DNA from 3 places in the Actinosynnema sp. NPDC023794 genome. Region 3 is predicted to be linked to each of the others. Evidence: riboswitches for the same ligand, from Rfam matches in the RefSeq annotation. Region 3 holds a riboswitch; each other region holds the start of a gene.
The links. Region 3 has a riboswitch for glycine ahead of gcvT (glycine cleavage system aminomethyltransferase GcvT). Riboswitches for the same ligand answer to the same signal wherever they lie in the genome.
Positions count from the first base shown of each region.

Region 1: linked by a shared signal. The riboswitch ahead of gcvH (glycine cleavage system protein GcvH) and the one ahead of gcvT (glycine cleavage system aminomethyltransferase GcvT) in region 3 are both predicted to bind glycine.
Region 2: linked by a shared signal. The riboswitch ahead of gcvP (aminomethyl-transferring glycine dehydrogenase) and the one ahead of gcvT (glycine cleavage system aminomethyltransferase GcvT) in region 3 are both predicted to bind glycine.

Region 1 covers NZ_JBFAFR010000032.1:66,874-71,003, reverse strand. The annotation lists gene AB0H12_RS37850 (L-serine ammonia-lyase) at 66-1,430, opposite strand; gene gcvH (glycine cleavage system protein GcvH) at 1,435-1,815, opposite strand; glycine riboswitch at 1,939-2,033, opposite strand; gene ald (alanine dehydrogenase) at 2,229-3,335, shown strand; gene AB0H12_RS37835 (hypothetical protein) at 3,679-3,861, shown strand; gene AB0H12_RS37830 (hypothetical protein) at 3,867-4,130, shown strand, end outside.
Region 2 covers NZ_JBFAFR010000034.1:12,656-16,785, reverse strand. The annotation lists gene garA (glycogen accumulation regulator GarA) at 1-27, shown strand, start outside; gene ftsR (transcriptional regulator FtsR) at 42-716, shown strand; gene AB0H12_RS38530 (bifunctional nuclease family protein) at 860-1,333, shown strand; gene AB0H12_RS38525 (MerR family transcriptional regulator) at 1,952-2,518, shown strand; glycine riboswitch at 2,638-2,728, shown strand; gene gcvP (aminomethyl-transferring glycine dehydrogenase) at 2,884-4,130, shown strand, end outside.
Region 3 covers NZ_JBFAFR010000002.1:626,708-630,837, reverse strand. The annotation lists gene glyA (serine hydroxymethyltransferase) at 1-764, opposite strand, end outside; gene gcvT (glycine cleavage system aminomethyltransferase GcvT) at 779-1,879, opposite strand; glycine riboswitch at 2,105-2,192, opposite strand; gene AB0H12_RS07535 (DUF3817 domain-containing protein) at 2,256-2,558, opposite strand; gene AB0H12_RS07530 (hypothetical protein) at 2,573-2,971, opposite strand; gene AB0H12_RS07525 (helix-turn-helix transcriptional regulator) at 3,082-3,570, opposite strand; gene AB0H12_RS07520 (hypothetical protein) at 3,773-3,934, opposite strand.

The DNA of each region.
Region 1 (4,130 bases), on a different contig from region 3:
GACGGCGACGGCGACGGCGACGGCGACGGCGGGGAGGCGGGCGCGCGACCACCTCCCCGCCCAGGTCAGCACTCGATGACGTTCACGGCGAGGCCGCCGCGCGCGGTCTCCTTGTACTTGACCTTCATGTCCTTGCCCGTCTCACGCATGGTCTTGATGACCTTGTCCAGCGACACGAAGTGCGAGCCGTCGCCGCGCAACGCCATCCGCGCCGCCGTGATCGCCTTGATCGAGGCCAACGCGTTGCGCTCGATGCACGGGATCTGCACGAGTCCCCCGATCGGGTCGCACGTCAGCCCCAGGTTGTGCTCCATGGCGATCTCGGCCGCGTTCTCCACCTGCTCCGGCGTGCCGCCCAGCACCTCGGCCAGCCCGCCCGCCGCCATCGAGCACGCCGAACCGACCTCGCCCTGGCACCCGACCTCGGCGCCGGAGATCGACGCGTTCTCCTTGAACAGCACGCCGACCGCGCCCGCCGTCAGCAGGAACCGCACCACGCCGTCGTCGGACGCGCCCGGCACGAACCGGGTGTAGTAGTGCAGCACCGCGGGCACGATGCCGGCCGCGCCGTTGGTCGGCGCGGTCACCACGCGGCCACCCGCGGCGTTCTCCTCGTTCACCGCCAACGCGAACAGGGTCACCCAGTCCATCACCCGCAACGGGTCCGTGGCGTAGTGCTCGGCGGCCATCCGCTGCCGCATCTCGGCCGCGCGCCGCCGCACCTTCAAGCCACCGGGCAGCACGCCGGTCTGCGTGCAGCCGCGCTCGACGCACTCCTGCATCACGTCCCAGATGCGCAACAACTCCGAGCGCACCGACTCCTCGTCGCGCCACGACCGCTCGTTGGCGAGCATGACCTCGCTGATCGACAGCCCGGTCTCCCGGCACCGCGCCAGCAGCTCGTCACCCGTGTGGAACGGGTGCGCGACCGGCGTCTCGTCGGGCTTGATCCGGTCCGCTCCGGTGGCCGTGTCGTCCACCACGAACCCGCCGCCGACGGAGTAGTACACCGCCGAGTCGACCACGACGTCACCCGAGTGGGCGGTGAAGCTCATCCCGTTGGGGTGCAGCGGCAACGACTTCCGCCGGTGCATCACCAGGTCGGCGTCCTCGGTGAACGCGATCTCCCGCGCCCCCGCCAGCCGCAGCCGCCCCGTGGCGCGGATCTCCGCCAGCCGCCGTTCGGCCTCCTCCGGGTCGACCTCCTCCGGCCGGCTGCCCTCCAGGCCGAGCACCACCGCCTTCGGGCTGCCGTGCCCGTGCCCGGTCGCGCCGAGCGAGCCGAACAGCTCCACGTGCACCCGGTCGACCGAGGCCAACGAGGGCCGCAGCCGTTCCGCGAACATCATCGCCGCGCGCATCGGGCCCACCGTGTGCGAGCTCGACGGTCCGATGCCCACGGAGAACAGGTCGAACACGCTGATCGCCATGACCTCAGTCCCCGGTCAGTTCCGCGTACTTCGCCGCGGTCAGCAACCCGGACGCGTCCGTCACGGCCACCTTGAACAGCCACCCGGCCCCGTACGGGTCGTTGTTGATCAACGACGGGTCGTCGACGGCGGCCCGGTTGACCTCCACCACCTCGCCGCTGATCGGCGCGTACAGGTCGCTGACCGACTTGGTCGACTCCAGCTCGCCGCACACCTCGCCGGACTTCACCACGGCGCCGACCTCGGGCAGCTCCACGAACACGATGTCACCCAACGACTCCGCCGCGTACGACGTGATGCCGACCGCCACGGGGTCCTGGGTACCCGGCGCCCAGTCCACCCACTCGTGCTCGGGCGTGTACAGCAGGTTGTCCGGAAAAGTCACGACAGCGCTCCCTCACGGCAAGGTCCACCAGAGCCCCACTCTGTCCTGGGACCTGAGAGCTTCACCGACGCCGGAGCGGCGGCTTGCACCGTGGGTGCGCGGACGTGCGCTTTCCAGAGTCGCCTCACCCGAGCGGTTCTCGCTGCCTGAGAGTGTGCGGGGTACTTGCTCCTTCGGCGCCCCGGCACGTTCACCGAGGTCTCTCCCGCGCGGGTTCCGGCGCTCCTGGCGCGCCGCGGCCGATGTTCAGTTGGTTGGCCCGCACGCTAGGTGCCCGGCACGACGGGTGTCAACGCACCGTCGGACTTGTTCGATCGGCACAGTGGCGCAGGGGTGCGTTGGTGCCGGCCGCACGATGACACCGAACACCCGTTACCGGACCTTTGGTGTAACACCGGCCGAAGGAGCCCACCGTGCGGATCGCCGTCCCCCGCGAGATCAAGAACCACGAGTACCGCGTCGCGCTGACCCCGGCGGGCGCGCACGAGCTGACGCAGCGCGGTCACGACGTGGTGGTCGAGGCCGGCGCGGGCCTCGGTTCGGCCATCACCGACGAGGAGTACCTGGCCGCGGGCGCGAAGGTGCTGGCCACCGCGGACGACGTGTGGGCCGAGGGCGACCTGGTGCTCAAGGTCAAGGAGCCGATCGCCGAGGAGTACCCGCGGCTGCGCCAGGGCCAGGTCCTGTTCACGTACCTGCACCTGGCCGCCGACCGGCCGCTGACGCAGGCGCTGCTGGACTCCGGCACCACCGCCGTCGCCTACGAGACCGTGCAGTCGGCGAACGGCGCGCTGCCGCTGCTGGCGCCGATGTCCGAGGTGGCGGGCAGGCTCGCGCCGCAGGTGGGCGCGTTCTCCCTGATGAAGCCGTCCGGCGGGCGCGGCGTGCTGCCCGGCGGCGTGCCCGGCGTGCACCCGGCGCGGGTGGTCGTGATCGGCGGCGGCGTGGCGGGCCTGAACGCGGCGGCGATCGCCGTCGGCATGGGCGCGGACGTGCAGATCCTGGACACCAACGTCGACCGGCTGCGCCACATCGACGCCCTCTACCAGGGCCGCCTGCGCACCGTGACGTCCAACCGGTACTCCGTCGAGCAGGCCGTGCGCGAGGCCGACCTGGTCATCGGCGCGGTGCTGGTGCCCGGCGCGAAGGCGCCGAAGCTGGTCAGCAACGAGCTGGTGGCCGACATGAAGCCCGGCTCCGTCCTCGTGGACATCGCGATCGACCAGGGCGGCTGCTTCGCCGACTCGCGCCCGACCACGCACGCCGACCCGACCTACCAGGTGCACGACACCGTCTTCTACTGCGTGGCGAACATGCCCGGCGCCGTGCCGCGGACGTCGACCTACGCGCTGACCAACGTGACGCTGCCGTACGCCGTCGCGCTGGCCGACCAGGGCTGGGAGGCGGCGCTGCGCGCGGACGCGTCGCTGGCGCACGGCCTGAACGCGCACGAGGGCCTGCTGACGAACCTGCCGGTCGCGCAGGCGCACGGGATGACCCACACGCCGCTCGACCTCTGAGACCCCCAAGCGCGAAGGGCCCCGCTCACAGCACGTGAGCGGGGCCCTTCGGCGATGAAAGACGGCCCGCTCAACCAGCCTGGGGGTCACTGGGAGCGGGCCGCGTGACCAATCTTAGCCGGGAACAGGGGTCCCTGCCCAGTGACCCCACCGATCCGGCCGACATCCGTTCCGGCGGCGGCGACGCGCTGTGCACGAACTCAAGCAATCGAGTGAACTTGGGTGATAACGGGTAAGTCACGACGGCCCTACGACCGATGCACAGGGCGGGAACCCCGCGGCTACCCGGCGGGGTCGTCCGTTCGCGCGGCGCTCTGCCGCGCCTCCTCCGATCGGAGCGCAGATGGCTGAACCCGAGGGCTGGATCGACTGCCACGACCCGTTCGGGCGGGACCGGTCGATGACCGTGCTCGTCGAGGACGACCGGGTGCTGCTGGTCGCGCCGCCCGGCGAGTCCGCCGTGATGTCCGTCACGCAGACGCGCAGGCTGCACCGCCTGCTCGACCAAGTCGCCGACAGGATGTGACGGCCGTGGACGAGGCGCTGCGGGCCGCCGTGATGCGCCGGCTGGCGTTGCTGGACGAGGCCGCCGAGAGCGGCGAGGCGGACGCCCTCGTGCCGCTCGCGCGGTCGGAGATCCACCGCCTGGCCGACGGCTGGCGGCTGTTGTTGACCGTGCACCAACCGGATCCGGACGGCCGCTGCGGCGCGTGCCCCGGCGTCCTGCGGCACAAGAAGTGGCCGTGCCAGGTGTGGACGATGGCCCACCAGCACCTCATCGGCGACGGCCTGCCA
Region 2 (4,130 bases), on a different contig from region 3:
CCGGGCGCCGGGGGCCAGGGGGCCTGAGCGATGGGGCTCCGGTGACGGCGGCCGGGCGGCCACGCGGGGGGTTGAGCATCGGGGCGGTGCTGGCGCAGTTGCGGCCCGACTTCCCCGACGTCACCATCTCCAAGATCCGATTCCTGGAGTCGGAGGGCTTGGTCCGCCCGGCGCGCACGGCCTCGGGGTACCGGCAGTTCACGTCCGCCGACGTGGACCGCCTGCGGTACATCCTGTCCGCCCAACGGGACAGGTACCTGCCGCTGAAAGTCATCAAGGAGCAGTTGGACGCGGCCGACCAGGGCGCGTCGAAGGCGATGCGCGCGGTCGACCTCTCCCCGGCCGCCGGGCACCGGGTCACCCGCGAGGACCTGCTGGCGCGGGCGGGCATCGAGCCGCGCGTGCTGGCGGACCTGGAGCAGCACGGCCTGATCAGGCCTGGTGCGGGCGGGTTCTACGACCACGAGGCGGTGCAGATCGCCTCGACCGTGCGTGCGATGGCCGAGCACGGCCTGGACGCGCGCCACCTGCGCCCGTTCCGCCTCGCGGCCGACCGCGAGATCGGGTTGGTGGAGCAGGTCGTCGGCGCGGCGCACCGGTCACGAGAACGTGACGACGTGGTGCGGGAGTTGGCGGCGCTCTCCGTAACGCTGCACACACTCTTGGTGAAGGTCGGTTTGCGCGAGGTCGTCGGACGCCCTGTTTCGCCGAGGTGAACGCGTGTCCGCATCGTGATCCGAAGCGGGCGGGCGGTTGCGCACAGGGCCCGCTTGGCGGGTAGCGTCGAAAGAGTACGTGGGGGATCCTCGTTGGTAGCGGGGACGCCAGAATTTCAGCGCGCTGAGGGAGGCGAGACCCGATGAGCGAGATGCGCGTCGTCGGCGTGCGGGTGGAACTGCCCGCCAACCAGCCGATCCTGCTGCTGCGCGAAACCGAGGGCGAACGGTACCTGCCGATCTGGATCGGATCGGTCGAGGCCACGGCGATCGCGTTGGAGCAGCAAGGTGTCCGTCCTGCCCGGCCGTTGACGCACGACCTGCTCAAGGACGTCATCGGAGCCCTCGGCCGGCAGCTGGAGCAGGTGCGGATCACGGACTTGCAGGAAGGCACGTACTTCGCGGAACTCGTCTTCGACGGCGACATCCGCGTGTCCGCGCGGCCGAGCGACTCGGTCGCCCTGGCGCTGAGGATCGGCGTGCCGATCCACGCGGAGGAGTCGGTGCTGGCAGAGGCGGGCCTCATCATCCCGGACGAGCAGGAGGACGAGGTCGAGAAGTTCCGGGAGTTCCTCGACTCCGTCTCGCCTGAAGACTTCCGCGGCGCGGACACGTAGCCCGGTCGCCCCCACCGCTCTCGTCACCACGCCCTCCCGCCCACTGGCATGCCGTGCCTTCCCCGGCGGAGGGCTTCGTGTCATCCCGCCGACCTCCCTCCGGGCTACGACACCCGGAGCCAGGTCGGCGGGATGACACGAAACCCGAACGACAACGGAGCCGGCACGGAACCACCCACCCCGGCCGTCATCCTGCTGATCTGGCCGCCGGCGAGGACGCTCTTCACCTCTTGGGCACGCCGCTCTCCACAACGCCGCGCGAAGAGCCGGGACGACGGCCCCACGCCGTCAACGGCCCTCCGCGGGCGTGTGCGGTGCGTTGTGGATCAACCCCGCGTGCCACCTCCAGGTGTCACGCCTCCGGGTTACACAACGTCAACCTCGCCCCGCTAAACGATCACTAAACGTCACTCGAATGGCTTACGACCGGCGACTCTCTCAACCTCAACCTCACGTTGAGGCAAGACACGCCCAGCGCGTCGCGTTGACCTGCCCCCTACCCGGTCTTACCGTCGAACTCAGGTGAATTGCCACGGTGTGATTCGGTTGCTGCCGAACACTCCGCGGCGGCTTCACGTTGGTCGCCGGTCGTCGTGACCGGACCGAGGGGAGGCAGGCGTGGTCGAGGAAGCGCCCATCCGGGCCGGATCCGGCGAACAGGGTGAGCTGTTCCCGGACTCCTCGCTGCCGGACGAACTGGTCGGGTACCGCGGCCCCGCCGCGTGCCAGATCGCGGGCATCACCTACCGCCAGCTGGACTACTGGGCGCGCACGGGGTTGGTCAACCCGACGATAAGGAGTGCCCACGGCTCCGGCAGTCAACGGCTCTACTCGTTCAAGGACATCCTGGTCCTCAAGGTCGTCAAGCGGCTGCTGGACACCGGTGTCTCGTTGCAGAACATCCGGGTCGCGGTCGACCACCTGCGTCGCCGCGGCGTGCAGGACCTGGCCCGGATCACGTTGTTCAGCGACGGCACCACCGTCTACGAGTGCACGTCGCCCGAGGAGGTGGTCGACCTGCTCCAGGGCGGCCAAGGGGTGTTCGGCATCGCGGTCTCCGGCGCGATGCGGGAGATCAGCGGCACGATCCACGACTTCCCCGCCGAACGCGCGGACGGCGCCGAGATCGTGGAGCCGGCCGACGACGAGCTGTCCCGTCGCCGGCGGACCAGGGCCATCGGCTGACCGACCGGCGCAACGCGGTGGGATGACCGGGCGGCACGACCGGCGCGCGCACTGAGATCCACGTCGCGCCGGCGGTACCGCTCACCCACCTGCCGGGTACGATTTCGCGCGTAGTCGCTTTATCCCGTGCGGGAGAGTCCGAGCCAGCCTCGGCGCCGAAGGAGCAAATCCTCCCCGGAACCTCTCAGGCGCAAGGACCGTGCGGGTGAGACGCCTCTGGAAAGCGGGTCGGCCACCACCGACCGACCCCGCCGACGGTGCAAACCCGCCAGCCGGGTGAAGCTCTCAGGCGCCCGCCGCCGGGCAGAAGACAGAGGGGGAGGGCAACGGCAGAAGTCTGTCCGGAGCCCTGGAGGCCAGCACCGATGACGCAGGACCGCATCCCCCTCGCCGCACTCGAGCACGGCACCCCGTTCGCCGACCGGCACGTGGGCCCGCGGCCCGCCGAGCTGGCCCGCATCCTCGACGTGATCGGCGTCGGCTCGCTGGAGGAACTGGCGCAGCACGCCGTCCCCGAGTCGATCCGCGAGCGCGACCTGGTGCTGGACCTGCCCGCGCCCGCCACCGAGACCGAGGCGCTGGCCGAGCTGCGCGCCCTCGCCTCCCGCAACCGCCCGATGACGCAGATGATCGGGCTCGGCTACTACGGCACGACCACGCCGCCGGTGATCCGCCGCAACGTGCTGGAGAGCCCCGCCTGGTACACCGCCTACACGCCCTACCAGCCGGAGATCTCCCAGGGCCGCCTCGAAGCCCTGCTGAACTTCCAGACGATGGTCGCCGACCTGACCGGCCTGCCGCTGGCCAACGCCTCGATGCTGGACGAGTCCACCGCCGCCGCCGAGGCGATGACGCTGGTCCGCCGCGCGGGGCGGTCGAAGTCGGACAAGTTCGTCGTGGACGCCGACACGCTGCCGCAGACGCTGGCCGTCATCGAGACGCGCGCCGAGCCGCTGGGCATCGAGGTCGTGACCGCCGACCTGTCGCAGGGCATCGAAGGGCTCGGCCTCGGCGGCGACTTCTTCGGCGTGCTGCTGTCCTACCCCGGCGCGTCCGGCGTGGTGCGCGACCACGCGGCGGTCGTCGAGGAGATCCACAAGGCGGGCGCGCAGGCCGTGGTCGCCGCGGACCTGCTGGCGTTGACGCTGCTGCGCCCGCCCGGCGAGATCGGCGCGGACGTCGTCGTCGGCACCACGCAGCGCTTCGGCGTGCCGATCGGGTTCGGTGGGCCGCACGCGGGCTACATGGCCGTGCGCCAGGGCCTGGAGCGGCAGCTGCCCGGACGGCTCGTCGGCGTGTCCGTGGACGCGGACGGCTCGCTCGCCTACCGCCTCGCCCTGCAGACGCGCGAGCAGCACATCCGCCGGGAGAAGGCGACCAGCAACATCTGCACCGCGCAGGTCCTGCTCGCGGTGATCGCGTCGATGTACGCGGTGTACCACGGCCCGGAGGGGCTGAAGGCGATCGCGACCCGCGCCCACCGGATGGCGACCGTGCTGGCCGCCGGTCTGCTGGAGGGCGGCGTCGAGATCGTGCACGGCGAGTTCTTCGACACCGTGCGGGCCCGGGTGGAGGGCCGCGCCGCCGCCGTCGTCTCCGCCGCGCGCGACCT
Region 3 (4,130 bases):
GCCGAGTTGATCTTCTTCGCCAGGTCGGCCTCGTTGGTCAGGATCACGCCGCCGCGCGGGCCGCCGAGCGTCTTGTGCGTGGTCGTGGTCACGACGTGCGCGTGCGGCACGGGGCTCGGGTGCAGGCCCGCCGCCACCAGGCCGGCGAAGTGCGCCATGTCCACCATCAGGTACGCGCCCACCGAGTCGGCGATCCGGCGGAACTCCGCGAAGTCCAGCTGACGCGGGTACGCCGACCAGCCGGCCACGATCAGCTTCGGCCGGTGCTCGGTCGCCAGCCGCTCCACCTCGGCCATGTCGACGCGGCCGTCGGTCTCCGACACGTGGTAGGGCACCACGTTGTAGAGCTTGCCGGAGAAGTTGATCCGCATGCCGTGGGTGAGGTGGCCGCCGTGCGCGAGGTCGAGGCCCAGGATCGTGTCGCCCGGCTGGAGCAGGGCGAACATCGCGCACGCGTTGGCCTGCGCGCCCGAGTGCGGCTGCACGTTCGCGAAACCGGCGCCGAACAGCGCCTTGACCCGCTCGATCGCCAGCCGCTCGATCACGTCGACGTTCTCGCAACCGCCGTAGTAGCGCCGGCCGGGGTAGCCCTCGGCGTACTTGTTCGTCAGCACCGACCCCTGCGCCTGCAGCACCGACACCGGCGTGAAGTTCTCCGAGGCGATCATCTCCAGCGTGCTCTGCTGCCGGTGCAGCTCGGCGGCGACGGCGTTCGCGACCTCCGGGTCGAACTCCGCGAGGGAGGTGTTGAAGTGCTCGGACATGTGTGGGGTCTCCCTTACGAGGTGCGCTTGTAGAAGGGCAGTGCGACGACTTCGACCGGCTCGTGCTTGCCGCGGACGTCCACCGACAGCCGGGTGCCGGGCTCGGTGCTGCCGACCGCCACGTAGGCCATCGCCACCGAGTAGCCCAGGGTCGGCGACAACGCGCCGCTGGTCACCTCGCCGATCCGGGCGCCGGAGGCGTCCAGCACGGGGTAGCCGTGCCGCGGCGCGCGGCGGGAGGTGGTCTTCAAGCCGACCAGGACCTGGTCCACGCCCCGCTCGGCGGCGGCGGCCAGCGCGTCGCGGCCGACGAAGTCGCCCGGCTTGTCCAGCTTCACCACGCGGCCGAGGTTCGCCTGGAACGGCGTGCGATCGCGGCCGAGCTCGTTGCCGTACAGCGGCATGCCCGCCTCCAGCCGCAGCGTGTCGCGGCAGCCGAGGCCGGCGGGCTTGAGGTCGTGCGGCGCGCCCGCCTCCAGCAGGGCCTGCCACACGTGCGCGGCGTCGTCCGGCGCGACGAACAGCTCGAAGCCGTCCTCGCCGGTGTAGCCGGTGCGGGCCAGCAGCACGGGCTTGCCCGCGACCTCGGTCGGGTACGACGCGTAGTACTTCACCGCGGCCAGGTCGGTCGGCGTGAGGCCGGCGAGGATGGCGGTGGCCTTCGGGCCCTGCACGGCGAGCAGCGCGTAGTCGGTCGACTTGTCCGCGACCACCGCGTCGAAGCCCTCGGCCCGCTCGACCAGGGCCTCGTGCACGACGGCGGCGTTCGAGGCGTTGGCGACGACGAGGTACTCGGTGTCACCCGTGCGGTACACGATCAGGTCGTCGATGACGCCGCCGTCGGCCTGGCAGATCATCGTGTACCGGGCGCGGCCGACGCCGATCGCGGACGCGTGGCCGACCAGGGCGTGGTCGAGCGCGGCGCCCGCCTCCGGGCCGGTGAGCAGGATCTCACCCATGTGGGTCAGGTCGAACAGGCCCGCCGACGTGCGCACCGCGTGGTGCTCGGCCAGCTCGCTGTCGTAGCGCAGCGGCATCCGCCAGCCCGCGAAGTCGGTGAACATGGCGCCCAGCGCCTCGTGTTCGGCGTGCAGGGGTGTGCGGCGGCTTTCCATCAGGCGGGCCCTCCCTGGGTGCGGACATGCCGACGGGCCGACCGGTCGGGTCGACGGGCGGGCACGTCCGAGCGATTCACGAGCGAAAGGATGACACGGTCCACCGGAGACTCCTCGTCGAGTGAGCCTCCCCCTCTGCCATGAGCCTGAGAGCTTCACCACCCGGTGGGGGTGGCTTGCACCGTGGGTGAGGCGCGCCGCGGCGCGCCTGCTTTCCAGAGTTGCCTTCGTCGCGCGGTACCTGTGCCTGAGAGATTCCGGGGAGGAGTTGCTCCTTCGGCGCCCCGCTCGGGGACTCTCCCGCGCGACATCGACGGCCGTGTTCAGTTGGTACCGCCAGACGCTAGGGGCGCACGGCGGGCGGGGTCAACCCCGGTCACAGGCTCTTCTCGGCCCGGACGCTCTCGACCACCTTGCGCTCGGCGTAGAACGACACGAACGGGATCGTGCCCGCGAGCAGCACCAGCACCGTGCCCTTGATCGACCAGCGGGACTTGAGCGCGAGGTCGACGGTGAGCACCAGGTACACCGCGTACAGGAAGCCGTGGACCGGGCCGACGACCTGCATCATGCCCGTGTCGCCGCCCGCGTACTTGACGATCATCGCGACCACGAGCAGCAGCAGCCCGACACCGACCACGTAAGCCATGAACCGGAACCTGGTCAACGCGCCGCTCATCGCCCTACCTTCGCTCACCGCTGGTCCCGCGCGTTGAGTTCGGCGAGCATGCGGTTGTAGGCCGCGAGCTCTTCGTCCTCGTCGTCCCGCACGGGCGCTCTGACGGGTTCAACGGTAACGACCGGCCGCGGCGGCACGGCCACCGGCTCCGGCGCGGCCTCGTCGGCGGCCCCGGTCGCCGCGGCGGCGTCCTCGGCCTTGCGGCGGGCGTCCAGCCTGCGGATGCGCCACACCATGAACGCGGGGAAGAGGCCGAACAGCGGCCACTGGAACACGTAACCGAGGTTCTGGAACGTGCCGCCGGCCTCGGAGAACCGCTCCCACTGCCAGTAGGCCAGGCCGCAGCACACGACCAGCGACGCCAGGCAGACGGCCGCGATGGCCAGGCGCTGGGGGGTGATGAGGCCTCGCACGCCTCAAGAGTACTTCGTGCGTCGCACGAGGCTGGGGCTCCCCGCACGGGAGCCCGCACCTCGAAGGCAAGGGCTCCTCGACCGCAGGAGCCCGCCCCGACTCGTCGGACCTAGGCCACGCCGTCCCGGCGTTGCCTCTGCAACCTGGCCACGCACCAGGCCGCCGCGCTACCCCGACGCAGGTGCTGGAGCACCGTCATCGGGCCGAGGCGACGACCGAGGTCGGCGGGCGAGAGCCCGGCCGCCCGGTAGTCCAGAGCGCGCTGGTCCAACGGGCTGATGCCCGCGTCCCACCACTGCTCCGCCTCGGACAGGTCGCCCACCAGCTGCCAGTAGCTGGCGGCCGCGGCGAGCAGGGGCTCGGGCACCTCGGGCGCCCGCTTCCGCATCGCCGTCACGTACGCCGGATCCGCGGACTCGACCTTCATCAGGCCGCGGGGACCGCCATTCGCCCGCTGCACCGGGATCCCCGGCGCGGACGGCGGGGCTTCCGCGAGCCACGCGTCCTTGATCCGGTTCACCTCCTGCAGCTCGGCGTCGTCCGAGCGCTCAGCCGCCCACTGCCGCAACAGCTCGTCGACTCCGGAGTCCTCGACCATTCTGCCTCCTCATCGGTCGAAGATCAGCCAATGCGACGCACCGTATTAGCGGGTACCGACAACCGCTAGACCCTGGTTTGTCTAAAACCCTGTTACCAGGGCGTTATAGCCCTCATTCCACCCGTACGGTGCAACGGTCGGGGCGCATAGTCACCGATCGTGACCGCATTGAGCGGGGGTGCGAGGGGTTACCGCGAGTCCTCTAGGCGAACAGGCTGCGGACGAAGGTGATGATCGACTCGGCGCCGGACTGGAGCCACCCGAGCGCGGTCCTCACCGCCTCGGCGGACTCGTTCGGCTGGGTGATCAGGAGGAACAGCACCAGCGCGACCGCCGCCAGCGTCACCACCTTCTTGACGTTCACTGATCGGTCTCCGTCCGTCTCACAGTGCAGTGCGGCCGAGCGCCGCTCCGGTCGTGTCAACGGCCATGGTCCCTCATTCACCCGGATGATGACGATCGAACCCGCCGCCGTCCCCCGACCGGTCGCACGAACACCACGCAACCACGCCTGGGGAGACCCGAGTGTCACCCGAACGGACGATCAAGGGGACCGGTGG